One region of the Plantactinospora sp. A48 genome, then DNA from elsewhere that is predicted to be linked to it. Evidence: riboswitches for the same ligand, from Rfam matches in the RefSeq annotation. Region 1 holds a riboswitch; each other region holds the start of a gene.
What was found. Region 1 has a riboswitch for cyclic di-AMP ahead of ACXN5W_RS14670 (coiled-coil domain-containing protein). Riboswitches for the same ligand answer to the same signal wherever they lie in the genome.
Positions count from the first base shown of each region.

Region 2: another riboswitch for cyclic di-AMP. It lies ahead of ACXN5W_RS29905 (coiled-coil domain-containing protein); the one in region 1 lies ahead of ACXN5W_RS14670 (coiled-coil domain-containing protein).
Region 3: another riboswitch for cyclic di-AMP. It lies ahead of ACXN5W_RS08160 (C40 family peptidase); the one in region 1 lies ahead of ACXN5W_RS14670 (coiled-coil domain-containing protein).
Region 4: another riboswitch for cyclic di-AMP. It lies ahead of ACXN5W_RS07260 (C39 family peptidase); the one in region 1 lies ahead of ACXN5W_RS14670 (coiled-coil domain-containing protein).

Region 1 is NZ_JBTIXF010000023.1:68,409-72,551, reverse strand. Features, by position in the region: gene ACXN5W_RS14680 (HelD family protein) at 1-428, shown strand, start outside; gene ACXN5W_RS14675 (cation diffusion facilitator family transporter) at 564-1,478, shown strand; cyclic di-AMP (ydaO/yuaA leader) riboswitch at 1,621-1,752, shown strand; gene ACXN5W_RS14670 (coiled-coil domain-containing protein) at 1,756-2,820, shown strand; gene ACXN5W_RS14665 (hypothetical protein) at 2,957-3,556, shown strand; gene ACXN5W_RS14660 (STAS domain-containing protein) at 3,508-3,873, opposite strand.
Region 2 is NZ_JBTIXF010000111.1:2,366-6,508, reverse strand. Features, by position in the region: gene ACXN5W_RS29910 (DUF7507 domain-containing protein) at 1-794, opposite strand, end outside; cyclic di-AMP (ydaO/yuaA leader) riboswitch at 1,145-1,280, shown strand; gene ACXN5W_RS29905 (coiled-coil domain-containing protein) at 1,287-2,339, shown strand; gene ACXN5W_RS29900 (hypothetical protein) at 2,328-3,020, opposite strand; gene ACXN5W_RS29895 (helix-turn-helix domain-containing protein) at 3,219-4,094, shown strand; gene ACXN5W_RS29890 (DUF397 domain-containing protein) at 4,087-4,143, shown strand, end outside.
Region 3 is NZ_JBTIXF010000010.1:115,127-119,269, reverse strand. Features, by position in the region: gene ACXN5W_RS08165 (N-acetylmuramoyl-L-alanine amidase) at 1-709, opposite strand, end outside; cyclic di-AMP (ydaO/yuaA leader) riboswitch at 969-1,103, shown strand; gene ACXN5W_RS08160 (C40 family peptidase) at 1,224-2,150, shown strand; gene ACXN5W_RS08155 (pyridoxamine 5'-phosphate oxidase family protein) at 2,322-2,870, shown strand; gene ACXN5W_RS08150 (zinc metalloprotease) at 3,055-4,035, opposite strand.
Region 4 is NZ_JBTIXF010000009.1:39,703-43,845, reverse strand. Features, by position in the region: gene adhE (bifunctional acetaldehyde-CoA/alcohol dehydrogenase) at 1-266, opposite strand, end outside; gene ACXN5W_RS07265 (hypothetical protein) at 448-975, opposite strand; cyclic di-AMP (ydaO/yuaA leader) riboswitch at 1,403-1,542, shown strand; gene ACXN5W_RS07260 (C39 family peptidase) at 1,908-2,726, shown strand; gene ACXN5W_RS07255 (hypothetical protein) at 3,053-3,595, shown strand; gene ACXN5W_RS07250 (hypothetical protein) at 3,609-4,143, opposite strand, start outside.

The DNA.
Region 1 (4,143 bases):
ACTACCGGAACTCGGCCGAGATCTTCGCGGTGGCCGCCGAGGTGATCCGGGAGCTGGATCCGGACCTGGTGCTGCCGACCGCCGTACGCAGCACCGGTGTCCCGCCGGTGGCCCGCACCGTCCGCCCGGACGAGTTGCCGGCCGCCACGGTCGAGGCCACCGCCAAGCTGCTGACCGAGGTGGCGGGCACGGTCGGGGTGATCACCCCGGTACCGCGCCGGGACGAGGTGACGGACTGGCTGCGGGAGCTGTCCGGACCACGGTTGCAGGTGGTCAACGCGGTGCAGGCCAAGGGGATGGAGTACGACGGGGTGGTGCTGGTCGACCCCGCGGGAATCCGGGCCGACTCCCCGGCCGGGATCCGGACCCTGTACGTCGCCCTCTCCCGGGCCACCCAACGCCTCACCACCATCACGCTCACCTCCTGACCCTCGCCCGGTCAGCCGAGGACCACGTTCACAGCGCCGCCGACGGTCCGGCCCGCGGTCCAGGTGCCAGTTGCATATATAGCAATGTGAGCATAGCTTGGGTTGGGAGGGTGACCGGTGACGGAGGGTGGTCAGGTGGGCGCGGGGCACGACCATGGCGGACAGGTGCTGCGGGCCGCGGACCGGCACCGCGGACGACTGTGGGCGGCATTCGCCATCCTCGCCGCGCTGATGGTGGTCGAGGCGGTCGCCGCGCTGCTCACCGGCTCCCTCGCGCTGCTCTCCGACGCCGGGCACATGTTCACCGACGTGCTCGGCATCGGCATGGCACTGGCGGCCATCACCGCCGGCCGGCGGGCCGGTAACGACCCGCAGCGGACCTTCGGCCTCTACCGCCTCGAGGTGCTGGCGGCGCTGGCCAACGCCGTGCTGCTGTTCGGCGTGGCGCTGTACGTGCTGGCCGAGGCCATCCGCCGGTTCGGCGACCCGTCACCGGTGCGACCCGGCCCGATGCTGGTGGTGGCGTTCCTCGGGCTGACGGCCAACATCGCCGCCTTCGGCCTGCTGCGCGCGGGCGCCAGGGAGAGCATCAACGTGCGGGGCGCCTACCTCGAGGTGCTGGGTGATCTGCTCGGCTCGGTCGGGGTGATCGTGGCCGCCGGCACCATCGCGCTGACCGGCTGGTGGTGGACCGACCCGCTGGTGGCGGTGGGCATCGGCCTGTTCATCCTGCCCCGCACCTGGCGACTGGGGCGGGCCGCCGTCCGGATCCTGGTGCAGGCCGCACCCGAGCACCTGGACGTGCCGGCCGTGCGGGCCCGGTTGTGCGCGCTACCCGGCGTCGCCGACGTACACGACCTGCACGTCTGGACGCTGACCCCCGGCATGGAGGTGGCCTCGGCCCACCTGACGCTGCGGCCGGAGACGGAGGTCGGTGACGTGCTGACGGCGGCCCGGATCGCCCTGCACGAGGAGTTCCGGATCGAACACGCCACGTTGCAGGTGGAGCCGGCCGCCCGACCGGACGGCTGTGGCTCCGCCGGCTGGTGATTAGGGGACCCTTAAGTTTCGGCTGTCCAGGTGGACTTTTCTGACAATTACCCCAAGACATCGAGGTGTCGACGGAGCCACCTCGGCCCACCGGCCGTAAACTCGGCTCCGGTTTCCGCCGGGAGGCGCCCACCGGTGCCTGCGGAAACCGCCGCCTAATCGCCCTCGGGCGAGCCGGGGAACCACGTACCAGGGGTGCATCCGCGCAACCGCGGTAGGGATCTTCCGTCCCGAACCCGTCAGCTAACCCGGTCGGCGGCTGACGGAAGGACGCTTCATGGCACCTGCTGGACGTACCGTCGCGATTCTCGCGGCGTTCCTGGCGGCGGCACTGCCGCTCGCCGTGTCCCCCACCCCCGCCGCCGCGGCGCCGCTCGCCGGCCTGCGGGCCGCACCGATCGCCGGCCTGCGGGCCGCGCCTGGCGACACCGACAACGAGGGCGGATCGGCCAGCCTCCGGGAGCAGCTCGACGCCGCCTCCCGGGGCTACCTGGACGCCAGGGCGAAGCTCGACAACTCCACCAAGCGCCAGAAGGACCTGGCCAGACACCTGGGTGAACTCGCCGGCGAGGTGGAGATGCGCAGCCAGACCGTCGGCGAGCTGGCCGGGGCGGCGTACCGCACCGGGCGGCTCGGGCCGGTCACCGCCCTGCTCAACGCCACCTCACCGGACGGCTTCATCGACTCGGCGGCCCGGCTCCAGGCGGTGGCCGGCAACGAGGACCGGCAGCTACGGGCGTTGCTCGACACGCGCGATCAGGAGACCCGGGCCAAGGAGGCGATCGACAAGGAGATCGGTGAGCAGCGCACCCAGCTCGCCGTGATGGCCAAGCGCAAGCAGCAGGCCGAGCGGGCCCTCGCGGTCTCCGGTGGTGGCGGCAGCACCACGGGTACGGGTGGCACGTCCCGGGCCGTGGCCAAGCCCGCGCCCCGCAACTCCGACGGATCCTGGCCACCCGAGTCGTGCAGCGTCAACGACCCGACCACCTCGGGATGCATCACCCCGCGCACCCTGCACGCGATGAACGAGGCGAAGGCGGCCGGCTTCAACCACTTCGTCTCGTGCTACCGCAGCGGCGGATCCGGCGAACATCCCAAGGGCCGGGCCTGCGACTTCGCGGCCGCCAAGGGCGGGTTCGAGGGCGTCGCCACCGGTTCGGACAAGACGTACGGCAACAACCTGGCCGCGTACTTCATCAAGAACGCCAGCCGGCTGGGCGTGCTGTACGTGATCTGGTTCAGGCAGATCTGGCTGCCGAGCAGCGGCTGGAAGGCGTACAGCGGCGGCAACGGCGACCCGTCCAGCGACCACACCAACCACGTGCACCTGTCGGAATACTGACTCTGGCTGTCCCCGGCCCGCCTCCGGGCCGGGGCACCGGCCGTGACCGGCCACCGCCGGGTACGTCCGGTGTCGTACGCCGGAATCCGCTTCGGGCACCACGACGGGCGCCCGCTCGCCCGGCAGCATCGGCACCATGAGGATCTCGCCACGCGCCCGTAAGGCGTTGCTCACCGCCCACGTGGTCACCTCGGTCGGTTGGCTCGGTGCCGACCTCGTCCTGCTGACCTTCGGCATCGCCGGGCTGGTCGGGGCGGATCACGCGGTGGTCTACCCGGCGGCCCGGTTGGTCGCGACGGTGCTGTTCGCGCCGCTGTCCGTGGCGGTCTGGGTGATCGGACTGCTCAGCGGGCTGGTCACCCCGTGGGGCGTGCTGCGCTACAAGTGGGTCGTCGCCAAGCTGGTGCTGACCACCGCGATGCTGCTGCTGGTGCTGTTCCTGCTGGTGCCGATGGTCCAGCATCTCGCCGACGCCGGGGCGGCCGCGACGGCACGCGACCGCGCGGACCTGGTGATAGCGCCGACGGTCTCGTCCAGCCTGTTGATCTTCATGACCGCACTGTCCAGCTTCAAGCCGTGGGGCCGCACCCCTCGGGGACGCCGGACGCCGGGCACCGGCCAGGGCCGGCGGGACGCGAAGAAGAGCGGGATCCCAGGCGACGGCCGGAAGGCGGCCGGACGGCCCGCTCAGACCCCGGGCAGGGGCGCCTCGGAGGCGCTGGCGCCCGCGAAGTAGGGCTCGGGGGCGCCGAACAGCCCGAGCAGGCCGGTCACCCACAGCTGGCGGTGGACGAACCTGCTCGGCTCGGTCACCACGAGCTTGACGCCGCTGACCTCGGCCATCTGGAAGCCGCCCACCATCGCGCTGATGCCGACCGAGTCGATGAACGTGACCCGACGCATGTTGAGCTCGATCCGGGAGGGTCGGCCCTTGGCCAACACGCCCGCCACCGCTTCGCGCACCTCAAACGCCGTATCGACGTCGATCTCCCCTTCGGGCGAGATTTCCACGATTCCACCGGGCAGTATCGACGTGCTGATCGACAGGCTCACGCGAGCACCTCCACTCGCCCGTACCGGGCGCCTCTAGTACGCGGGCCGCGACCGAGCGTATTCCTCGCCGGCTCCGGTCGCCACCCCTCCGGCCGAGCAATCTATGCGGCCAGAGGGAATTACCCGGACATTTCCGGGCAACTCACCCAACGTTTCACCACGGCGCACCGGAGCCCTCGCTCCGATTGGGCCGCGGCATCCCACCCTAGCCGTCCCACGCCACCCCGCCAGTCGAATAGCCCGGCCCACCGCCGCTGACCACGGCAAAGA
Region 2 (4,143 bases), on a different contig from region 1:
GTGGGCTGGTCGGCGAAGGTCAGGGTGTCGATGTTGTTCAGGTCCGTGGCACTGAGGTTCAGCACGTTCGTGACGCCGCTGGTCAGCGTGACCACGGCGTTGCTACCCGGCGGGATCGGCCGGGGCAGCACAGCTCCGTTGGGCGTACGGAGCACCACGGTGTTCTCGCAACCGGAGAGCCCGGTCGAGGTGGTCCGGAAGGACTCGAAGGCGGCGGCGAAGTTGATCGGCGAGGTGGGGCCGACATTCGCGGGCGGCTGCCGGATCGTCAGTTCGACCCGGGGATGAGCCTCGTAGTCGTTGGTCGGCAGGATGCGGGTGTTCACCGCGGCACCGTTGTTGTCGGTGTCCCGGACGAAGGTGCCGGTGAGGTTGCCGATCTTGGCGTAGCCCTGGGAGAGCACCTGGAGGCGGGTGCCGGGGACGCTGGCGGCGAAGTTGACCCGTCCCCCCACCACCAGCGCCGACGGCTGGCTGTCGCCGGGGACCACGAACGAGCCGGCGGTGTTGTTGGCGAGCTGGTAGTTGCCGAAGGAGAGATCACCTCCCACGGCCATGGTGCCCTCGTTCTCGTCGTGGACCACGTTGGCGTTGCCCTCGGTCATCACGCCGAAGCTCAGTGCCGGCGCGACCGGGTTGACCGGTCCGATCGCCGCCGCCGTGACGGTTGGTGCCGGATCCGTGTCGTCCGCGGCCCATGACGGAACGGCGGGGATCGTCGCGACGAGTGCCGAGAGGGCCGCGACTGCGGCGACACGCCGCCACCGGCCTGCCCACCTGACTGACCTGCTCATTTTTCCCCCGATGACTTGTTTGTGGCGGAGCATAACCATTTGGGGGAAATCAGGAGATAAGTACCTGAAATCCGATTCTTCCATCGAACTCCCGCGACCGCCCCGCCAACCTTCGACGACCACCCCGCCACCCGGGTCGAGCCGGCCCCCGTACCGGCCCGAATGGCCCCTTCATCACCTTGAGTAACCGACGAATATGTTCTGTCGTCGATCCGGCGGACGCGCGCTCAAGCCTCCAGCTTGGACACCTGTGTGATGGATCAGCTACACAGCGACGCGACGGTGGCCCCCGTCCATCACCGTGAGGTAACCTCACGCCCGGTCATCGCCGATAGGCGCGCGTGGCGCCTGCGGTGGCGCCGCCTAATCACCCATCCGGGTGAGTCGGGGAACCAGGTAACTGGGGCTAATCCGCGTCGGACGCGGTAGGGGCAGCTTCCGTCCCGAGCCCGGCAGCTAACCCGGCCGGCGGTCACGGAAGGACAGAGCGGATTGGCACTGCGACCGATGTGGTGGAGTTCGGTGATCGCGGCGGTGGCGACGCTGGTCGTCGCGGTCGGTCCCGGACCCGCCATCGCCGCCCCCGGCACTCCGAATCCCTCCTCAACCGGACAGGGTCCCGACGAGGAGAGCCCGTCCGGTCACACCGGCGACGGGGATGACCGGCTGCTCAGTGAGGCCCTGGAGACGGCCAACCGCAACTACGTGACGGCGAAGGCCAAGCTCGACAAGACGTTGAAGCGGCAGCGGGAACTCGCCGACGAGGCGCGCCGTGCCGACGAGGCCCGGGACCGGCTGGCCCCGGACATCGGCCGGATCGCCGTCTCGGCCTACCGGGTCGGGCCCGCCGGCCAGGCGGCGATGCTGCTGGACAGTTCCTCGCCGGACGACTTCCTGGCCCGGGCCACCGGCCTCAACGAGATCAACCAGGTCAACGACGGCAAGATCGCCGAACTGAACGCCGCCCGCGACCGGGCCCGCGCGGCCCAGGCCGCCCTGGACGAGGAGGTCCAGGAGGAGAAGCGGCTCACCGCCGTCATGGCGAAGCAGAAGGAGAACGTCGACAAGTCGCTGGACCTGCTGGGTGGCAACCGGCAGATCGGCAAGGGCTTCGTCTCCGCCACCTCGCCGGTGGCGAAGGCCGCCCCCCGGGCCGCCGACGGCAGTTGGCCGCGCGAGTCCTGCAACAAGAAGGACCCGACGACGAGCGGCTGCGTCACGGCCCGGACCCTGAACGCCTACAAGGAGACCCGCAAGGCCGGGTTCAACCGGTTCGCGGGCTGCCACCGCAATGGCGGACCGTTCGAGCACCCCAAGGGCCGGGCCTGCGACTGGTCACTGATCAGGAGCGGCTTCGTCCACGCGCAGAACAAGGACCAGATCCTGTACGGCAACAACCTCGCGGCGTTCCTGATCCGCAACGCCGACCGGCTCGGCATCTACTACGTCATCTGGTACAAGCAGATCTGGTTCCCGGCGACGGGGTGGAAGTCGTACAGCGGACCGTCGGACCATACCGACCACGTACACATGTCACTGCTCTGATTCTCGCGGCTGCCGCCGGTCCAGTCCTGGCGGCTGCCGCTGGCGACGGGTGACCGGACCATCCGGCCGCGCCGGTCGACCGGTGGCCGGGCCGACCGGCTGGTCGGTGGCCGGGCCGACCGGCTGCCGGCGTTGGCCGGCGGCCGGACCGTCCGGCTGCCGGCGGGTCCAGCCGACGAACCGGTCGAACAGCTCGGCCGGGGTTACCGACGGTGCCCCGGAGCAGGCTTCGAACAGATCGGCGATGGCCGTGTGCAGGCACTCGGCCATGAACATCGACAGCCCCACCGGGTCGTCGACGTAGAGGCTCCGCAGGTCCGCGCGGGCGGGGCGACAGGGCCACGGGAACGCACAGTCCCGGCAGATCCACAGCGGTGCTATCGGATTGTGCCGCACGATGATCGGGTGCCGGACGGCCGACACCGGCCGGCGGATGGCTGGGGGTGTCGGCCGGCCCGCGAGCGCGGCAACCCGTACCAGCACCCGGACGGGCCCGCCGTGGACGCCCCCGGCGGCCACCGGAACGCCGGCCAGCACGATCCACTCCATCGACCGGGGGTCGACACCACCGGTGTCCGCCACCTCGGTGACCCGCATCCGGAGGCGACCGTGTCCGGACAACCAATCCGACTCGCCCACGTCGATCAACTGGCCGACCTCGACCAGGGGGCCGTCTTCCACCGCCGCCACCTCCGCTTGCCCGGCGCCCGGAGCACGCCCTGCTGGCGGCGCTCCTGACACCGGCTACCTCGAGGTCTACCGGTCCCAGTCCAGGGTTGCAACGGATCTGATCGAGAATTTCAGTCCGGTATTGACACTGACTCGCGCGGAACGGTAGAGCTGTCTCAAACGGCACAACGAGAACGTGAGGGGCGAGACGTGACACAAACGGATGCCGGGTCGAGCGTGCCCCGGCGACAGCTCGGCCGATACCTGAAACAGGCTCGGGAAGAGGCCGGTGTCGCCATCGAAGCGGCGGCCAAGGAACTCGAATGGTCCCGGGCCCGGATGTACCGGATCGAGGCCGGCTCCACATCCCTGCGCTCCCACGACGTGAAACTGATGTGCCAGCTCTACGGGGTGCCCGCGGACCTGACCGAGGCGCTGACCAGCCTCGCCCGGGAGACCAAGGCCCGAGGCTGGTGGCAGGCGTACGGCGACGCCGTACCGAAATGGTTCGAGCTGTACGTCGGCCTTGAGGCCGCCGCAAGCCAGCTCCGGCAGTACGAACCGGCCCTCATCCCCGGATTGCTGCAAACACAGGAGTACGCCGCCACCGTCATCGGCAGCAAGCCGGGAATCGCTGAGGACGCGGTCGCACAAGCCGTTGCCCTTCGGCTCGAACGCCAGCAACTCTTGACCAGAACCAGGCCGAGACCACCGAGGCTTGACGTGATCCTCGACGAGGCGGCGCTACGCCGCCGGTCGCCGGGAATGCCGGAACAGCTCGACCACCTGCTCCGGGCCGTCGATCGACCCAGCGTACGGATTCGAGTGGTTCCGCTCGTAACCGTCCCGCATCATGCCTCGTTAGCCGGAGGATTCGTGATTCTCGACTTTCCCCGCCTCGGCACCCGGCCGGCCGAGCCGACCACTGTGTACAGCGAGTCATTGACCGGAGCGCTGTACCTGGACAAGCCGGAAGAAGTGGCGGCATATGCCGAGGCGTGGGAAATGTTGGAAGGCTACGCTCTGGACGCCGACGAATCAGCACGCCTGCTGGCCGAAATCAAGGAGAGTGGCAACCATGAGTGACCTTCCCGCTGGCGCGCGCTGGCGCAAGAGCAGCCGCAGCGGCAGTCAG
Region 3 (4,143 bases), on a different contig from region 1:
ACCGGACCGGCTCGATCGCGCGCGCGGCGAGCCGCAGGTGGTGACCGTCGTCGGTGCTGCGCTCCGCGCCGGTCCGGAGGGTCGCGTACACCTCGTTGGCGAAGGCCGCCGCGGCGTCCGAGGTGTCCGCGCCGGAGTACCGGGCGACCGCGCCGTACCAGGCCGCCGGGTCGCTCCCGCTGCCCGCCGGTCCACCCAACTGCCTCTGGTACGACGCGAGCAGCGCAGCGCCGCCCCGGATGTTGCTGGCGGGGTCCGTCCGCAGGGTCCCGGCGTCGGTTCCGGTGAGCCCGGCTGCCGCCGTGACGGTCTCCAGGGAGGCCGCGGTGGGCGCGTCACCGGTGTCCGCCGTAGCGCGGGCGTCGTTCGCCGGCCGTACCGTCATGGGGCGGGCGGAATCACCGCGCGGGTCCTCGGTGGCGTCGTAGTGGCCGGGCACGGGCCGGCTCCGGACGTACCGGGCGTCGGTCAGGTGCATGGGCCCGTAGCCGGCGGCGGTGCTCGGCGCGCCGGCGTTGGTGTCCCACCGCGACTCCAGATAGGAGACGGCCAGCAGGACACCGTCCGGTACGCCGTACTCGGCCGCCGCCGCGGCGTACTCCTGTTGCCGGGAATCGGCGGGCGGACCGGCCAGGGCCGGTGCGCTGCCAACCGGGACGAGTACGCCCGACCCGACCAGTGCGATACTGAGCAGGATCCGTCTGCTCACGGCGAGTTGCGGATGGTGCATTGGACCTCCATCTGCCGGTGATGACTGGCGTTGCCACCCTTGCCGCTGCGCGCTTTCACGTCAATGGATACCGGTGGGACCCCGTCCGGTCGTAAAATTTCTTCATATCTGCGACCCTCCGCGACCGTCCGCTATACGTAGCGATGGAACTTGCGTGCCGGCTTGCGTTCGCTCCGGCGCCTTACCTACCCTTGGTCACCGTCGAGGCGGCGGTAGACCGTCCAACCGGGACGGCAACGACTCGACACCGCCGAATCGTTCGATGAGCCGGGGACCCACGTCCCAGGGGTGAATCTGCGGGCTTCCCGCAGTAGGGCGTCTCTCTTCCGCCCGAACCCGTCAGCTAACCCGGTAGGCGGGAAGGGGAGAAGGAGTACCAGCCTCGGTGGCTAGCCATGCCTCGCGGCCCCGGTCCGTGAGCCCGGCGGAGTACGCCGGCGCCCGACCCCGGTCGCGAACCCGTTGGGCCGTAGTTTCCGTCACGCTGACCGCGGTGGCCAGCACGCTCACGCTGCTGGTCGGCGCCGCGCCGGTCCACGCCGATCCGTCGGTGGCGCAGATCGAGAAGCAGATCGACGAAGAGTGGAACCAGCTCGAACCCACGATCGAGAAGCACAACGCCGCCAAGCAGGAGCTCGCCGCCAAGCGGAAGCAGGCCGACGCGCTGGCGAAGAAGATCCAGCCCCTGCAGTTGCAGGTGGACCTCGCGATGAACAAGGTCGGTGGCTTCGCCGCCGAGGCGTACAAGGGTGACCAGGCGTCGGCGATCAACGCGATCCTGACCACCGGCAGCCCGAACGCCCTGGTGGACCAGTTGGAGCTGCTGGATCACTTCGCCCGCCAGCAGCAGGCGGACGTGCAACAGGCCGCCGACCTCAAGCGCAGGTACGCCGAGCAGAAGGCCCCGCTCGACCTGCTGGTCGCCCAGCTGACCAAGACCGAGTCCGAGCTGGCGGCCAAGGCCAAGGACATCGACACCGAGATCGACCGGCTGCAGAAGCTGCGCCTCAAGGTGTACGGCAACGGCGGTGGTGGGGCCTTCGCCCCGGCGCCCTGCCCGGCCCAGTACCCCGGTGGCGACGCCGGCAAGGTGGTCAAGTTCGCCTGCAAGCAGATCGGCAAGCCGTACATCTGGGGTACCGACGGGCCCGGCTCGTACGACTGCTCGGGGCTGACGATGGCCGCCTGGGCCCAGGTGGGCGTGCACCTGCCACACAACGCGGCGCAGCAGTACAACTCGATGCGGCACGTCAGCCGCTCTCAGTTGCAACCCGGTGACCTGGTCTTCCTCAACGGCCTGGCGCACGTCGGGATGTACGTCGGCGGCGGCTGGATCGTCCACGCGCCGCAGAGCGGCGACCACGTCCGGATGAGGCCGCTCAGCAAGGGCACCATCGTCGGCTTCGGCCGGCCAGGCTGAGTCGCCCTCCGCGCTGAACTCAGCCCAGCCGCCGCCTCCGCGCTGGCTGGGCTGAGTCGCCCCTCCGCCACGACACAACGGGCCCCCGGGTCGGTCGCATGACGACCACCTCGGGGGCCCGGTTGGCGTGTTCGGATGGTCCTTCGAACATGCGTTCGATAGAATCGTCGCATGGCATCCTGGACCGAATTCGCCACCGACGAGCCCCAGCTCGCCGCGGCCATCCGTGGCCTCATCCAGCAGTACGGGCCGGGCCTCGGCTACCTGGCGACCGTGCGTGCCGACGGTGGCCCGCGGGTGCATCCGGTGTCGCCGGTGATCACCGCCGACGGGCTCTACTGCTTCGTCGTCGACTCACCCAAGCGGCGCGACCTGGAACGTGACGGCCGGTACGCGCTGCACTCGTTCCCACCGGAGGACAGCGACGACGAGGCGTACGTGGCCGGCCGGGCCCGCCCGGTCACCGATCGGGCCCGGGTGGCCGAACTGGCCGGCGAGCTGCGGGCCGCGCCGCACGTCGACTGGCGGCTGTTCGAGTTCACCGTCGACGTCGCCATGGTGGCCCGGCGCGGTGACGGGCCGGGCCCGGTGAACGGCGGCCGACCCGGCCCGCCGGCCGTACAGGTCTGGCTGGACCCGGGGGCGACCCGACCCGGCACCAGCGTCCGGACCATCTCCGGTGGCCGGCGGACCCGCTCCCGCCGCCCCGAACACGTCTGAACTGAAAGGAAGGGCACCTTCTTATCGCTTTTCGTAGAGGAAGGGCCCCCGGTTAACGCCGGGACGCGATGACGGCGCCGGTCTCCCCTCCCCGGGAGGCCGGCGCCGCCGTGTGCACCGCCGTTCTCATCCGCCGCCGCTGGCCCGGTCGGACCTTCGCGCGCGGCCGTGGATCAATCGGCCGTCAGGGCGCGCGGTACGTGTTCCAGCCGTTCAGCATCCGGGTCGCCTGGCCCGCCGTGAACTGGTACATGCAGGAGTCGTACGTGTAGTCCATGAAGTTGTGGATCGGGTCGGCGCCGGTCGCACTGCACGTGTCCCGGCCGGTCGGGCACTGGTAGGCGGCCGACTTCTCGGATGGGGTGTCCGAGACCTGGTCGCCGCTGGCGGCGCAGCCGCCCTGGAAGGTGTGGTAGAGGTTCAGCCAGTGGCCCACCTCATGAGTGGCCGTGTCACCCAGGTTGTAGTTGGTGGCCGTACCGCCCGGCAGCGACTCATTGAGCGCCACCACGCCGTCCTGGCTGCTCAGGGTCCTGGTCGGGAAGGTCGCCCAGCCGAGCAGGTCGTCGCTCAGCTCACCGAGGTAGAGGTTCAGGGTGTTCTTGCCGCCCGTACGCAGCGAGCTCTTCATGCTCCGCTCGGCCGAGGACCCCTCCACGATCGGGTACCAGCTCGGGTTCACCGTACGGTCGATGCTCTGGAGCTGGAAGGCGAACGCGGTGGCCGCGCCACCGGTCGACCCGGCGTACGCCTGGTTCAGCACGCTGATCTGCGACGTGATCATCGAGTCCGGAATGTTGCCGCCGGCCCGGGTGGTGTTCTCCTCGATGACGTGGACGACCACCGGAATGGTGATCGAGGCGAGCACCGTTGGCCCGAGCGCCTTGCCGCGGGCACGCTCATTGAGCATGTTGGTCAACTCGGCTTCGCGCCGGGAGACCTCGGCGGTGCTCAGCGCGTCCGGGTCATGCTTGGCGGAGCCTCCGGCGCGTACCTTCGCGGCTGCTGGCGCGTCGGCGGACGGCGTGCAACCGTGCGATTCGGCGGCCATCGCGGCGGCCGGTGCGACGGTGACGCCGAAGGCGGCACCGCTGATGACGAGAGCGAGTGAGGTGGAGGCGACGCCGGCGGATCGCCAGGTCGGCAGGTGGTGACGCAGCCCCATGGGCAGACCTCTTCTCCTGGCGGCGCGACCGGGGGTGTGTCGCGCCGGTGGTGAAACGTGCAGGAGACGTTACAAGCTATCGAGGCATCTGAAAACAACGATGCGTTG
Region 4 (4,143 bases), on a different contig from region 1:
CTGTGCGGAACGTGCTCGGCGGCGAACATGTTCTTCACCGCCTTGTCCTCGAAGACCCCGCGCCCGGTCTCGGCGATCGCCAGTTCGGCGAGCGCACCGTGCCGGTCCAACGCCGCGACGGACGCCTTGCCGACGATCCGGTCGATCTGTTCCTGCGTGTACGACCCGTAGTCGACCAGCGCCTTCGCCGCGGCCGTGACCAGCGCGTCGACGGCGGCGTCCACCGGTCCGGGCACCTGGTTCAGCACAACTCCGCCCTCCTCCACCGGGCGTTCGATACGCCCACGCCGATCATCTCGGCCGGGCCACCACCGTGACTGCGGGCGAAGGGCTCACCGGACCCGGGCCATAGGTCCCGCCGTCACGCACCGGCAGGCCGGGCCCGGGTCGGATGGTCGATCGCCGGGCTGTCAGCGTGGGCCCCCGCACGGCTGGCCAGGGCGCCGGTCAGGGCCGGCGTCGGGACCGCGGCAGCGCGGCGCGCGGTGCCGGCCCGTCGCCCGGGGACCGGGCCGAGGCCAGTTCCGCGCGCTGGGCCAACCGCCGTAGTCGACGCCCGACCACCCGGTCGCTGTGCCAGGCGATCCACAGGCACAGCGCGGCCAGCGGCAGTTCGACGACGAGCGCCAGCACCACGGACAGCAGCAGGTCCGGGCCCGGTGAGGTGGTGACGTCGAACCAGGCGTCCACCGCCAGCATGGTGGCGGTGGCGGTCGCGGCCATCGCCACCCGCCGGTGTCCCCGGTACGCCTGGACGGCCGTCAGCGCCAGCAGGAGGATCAACCCGACGTCGAAGCCCACCCAGGCGGCCCGGTAGTGGGCGGCCACGGCGTGTCGGGGGAGGGTGGCGGCGAGGTAGCCGACCCAGGGCACCGCGAGTGCCGCCAGCGCCGCGAACACCGGCGCCACCCAGCGGGGGGCCGGGCGGACGCTGGCGCCCCCGCCCTCGTCGACCGGCAGTTCCGAACCGCTCATCGCCCGACCCGCCATCTCTCCGACCCCCGAACGGATCGCCCAGACCGACCTCGAACGGCGGGACCGCCCGGATCCACCCGATCGGTGCGATCCCGACACCGAGCGGATCAGCACGGATTCGCCCTACCCATCCCGCCCGGGTGGCGAAACCATACCGGGTACCCGCTCGTCCGTCGGCTACCCACTCCGAACCCCTTGTGTCCCATCGGCGCCGCCTTGGGTGTTTCGGTGGTCGAGTGGCTCACCGGTAATTGTCGAGAACGATGACCGGTGTCACTTCCGTCAGCGGGTCGAAAATCGGTCAACGTGTCTTCCAGGAGCGGTGTTGCTCACTGTTTAGCCAGCTCACGGGCTTGGCAGGAGCGGGAGGAGCCCAGTAGTGTCGTCGCGTCCATGTTGGTTTGTTGGCCACTGTTGGGTGGCCGCCGACACGGATCCGCTTAGTCGTCCACAACGAGCCGGGGACCCAATTTCTTTCGGGGTGAATCCGCGGGTGCAGACCCGTGGTAGGGCGATCTTCCCGCCCGAATCCGTCAGCTAACCCGGTAGGCGGTTTCGGAAGGAGTTCTTCTTCGTGCACCACTCACCCCCGGGGATCCCCCCGATCCCGATCCCGACCGGCGTGTCCGCGCCCGATCCCGCTCCGACCGGAGCGGCGTCCTGACCGAGGCTCGCCAGTCGAGCCAGGCCCGTCACGCGAGCACCGCCGGTTGAGGTGGTCCGATCCCGGCCACCTGTTCCCCCGGATCCGCCTGCCGTGGGTGAAACCCCCACCCGCGACGGCGGTCGACAAGCCACACCACGAAGACCCGACCGGACGCCCCGCGCGCCCGCGTCCGGTCGCCGTGCTCGCCCGCGGGTCCTGGCCTGGCGGAGCCGCCGATCCACCGCGCCCCCGGGCGGGCGGGTCGGGACTTCCCTGGAGGATCCCCGTGAAGCTTCGTTATCCACAGCAGTTCCGTTCCGCGCTGGGCCGGCCCGCCGGCCGAGTCGCGCTGGTCTCCGCGGGCGCCGCCATCGCGGCCGTGGTGACCGGCGTGACCGTGACCGGCGTGGCCGAACCGGCCGACCAACCGGTCCAGACCCGGGTCGCCGCCGAGCTGGCCCAGCCGGCGGAGGCGGCCCCGGCCGAGGTGCCGGCCGTTCCGTCGGCCACCGCGGCGCGGTCGTCCGCGCCGAGCCCCTCGCAGACCAGGTCGTCCGCGCCGGCGAAGCCCGCCAGGCCGGTCGCGCCGAAACCGCCGGCCGCCCGGTCGCTGGCCTACGACTACGAGGCGCAGATCAACGGTTACTACTGCGGTCCGGCCGCCACCCGGATCGCGCTCACCGCGGCCGGCCTGCACCCCAGCCAGGACAGCCTGGCGGCCCGGCTGAACACCACCGAGAACGGCACCGACTCGGCGGCCGACACCACCCGGGTGCTGAACAGCGTCGCCAGGACCAACTTCTACTCGACCCGGGAGATTCCTGGTATGCCGACGACGGGGCAGGTCAGCCGCCTGCGGTCCGACGTCGTGACCGCGATCGCCAGCGGGCACGCCATCGTGGCCAACATCGTCGGCAGCCAGGTCGACACCGAGGGCGGCTGGCACGACTACAGCGGCGGTCACTACCTCACGGTGGTCGGCTACCGGGACAACGGCCGGGTTCTCAAGATCGCCGATCCGGCGTTCGTCAACGGCCAGAGCCAGTACTGGATGAGTGCCGACGACTTCGCCGCCTGGATGGCCACCCGCGGCTACTCCGCCTGATCGGCACCCGATCACCAACGCGCCGGCCGGTGTCCGCAACCATGGACACCGGCCGGTGTCGATCCGGCGGGCCGTTCGGGTGACCACCGACGTGCCACCGAAGGTCCGGCCCGATCTGGCGACGGAATGGCCGTCAGGTGGAGACTCCGGGCTGCGGGTGGGTAACCGGCGTGTCGTACGCGACCTGGGGTGACCCTGGTCGTCGCGACCGTCGCCGATCATGTTTGGATACCGATATGTCTGTTCAGCGTGGTGCGGGTCCCGCACGCGGCCGTCGACCGGCCGGGGATCCGCCGCCGGCGGGTGGTGGGCGACGCTGGGTAGCGGTGGCGACCCTTCCGGAGCTCGCCCGGGCACTGCTCAGCGACGATCTGGGTGGACGGGACGAGGTGCCGCGACACGTCGCCGACCGGGTGACCGCCGAGGCGGAACGGTGGGCGGCATACGGGTTCGGCGCCGAGAACATCCGGCCGTGGCTGGACCTGCCGCCGGAGGCGGCCGCGTACCTGGTCGAGCGGGGTGTCCTGCCCCGGGTGCTGGACCTGCCGGTCGAGCTGGCGCCCGCACCGGTGGCGCTCAAACTGGCCATCACCAGCGGGCGGCTGCCGGTCGAGCGGGCGTACGAGCTGCTGGTCGCCACCGGGGAACACCGGCCGGCGGCGGACGCGCCGGCGGCCCCCGAGCCGCCCGCCGGACAGCCGGCCGGACACCCCGGCGGTACGCGCGACGAGGCGCCCCCCAGGGTCGGGGTGACGTGGTCCGGGCCGACCATCGGCGCGGTCCCCGACCGTGGCGCGGACCGGGACCGGGACCGGGATCGGCGCCCGGTGGCACCGGTGATCTTCTCGCACGGTACGCCGGAAGGCTGACCTCGGCCGGGTGTCACCGCCACGGCCGGCGGCCGGTGTCCGGCTGGTAGAGCCGGTACGCCCCGATCGTCCGCACCACGCCGCTGGCGCCGCGCTGCTCGAGGAACCGCTGGAAGGCCCGGTCCGCCGGCCCGTCGAGGTCGAACAGGTACCCGGGCCGGGGTGCCGCGTCGACCTGCTGCCGGTAACCCGCCCACCGGTTCTGGCCGGGCCGCAGGCGCTGGTCGAGCACCGCGCAGGCGACCCGCTCACGGGCGTTGAAGACGAGCCGGTCGCAGGTCCAGTACTCGGCGTAGACGTACCGGACACCGGCCAGCCGCAGCGCGGTGGCCACCTGCCGCGCCTGCCGCTCCTCGTCCCGGGTCGGGCCGACCCGACCGAGGAAGTCGGCGGTCGCCCAGACCATCGTGGTGGTCAGCGCGGCCAGCAGGACGGTGGCGACCCCACCGGCGAGGATCCGGCCGGGTCGGTCGGTGCCGAGCCGCCGGTCGGTGCGGAGCCGCCGGTCGCCGAGCCAGGTCGCGGCCCGCCACAGCGGCCAGAGCATG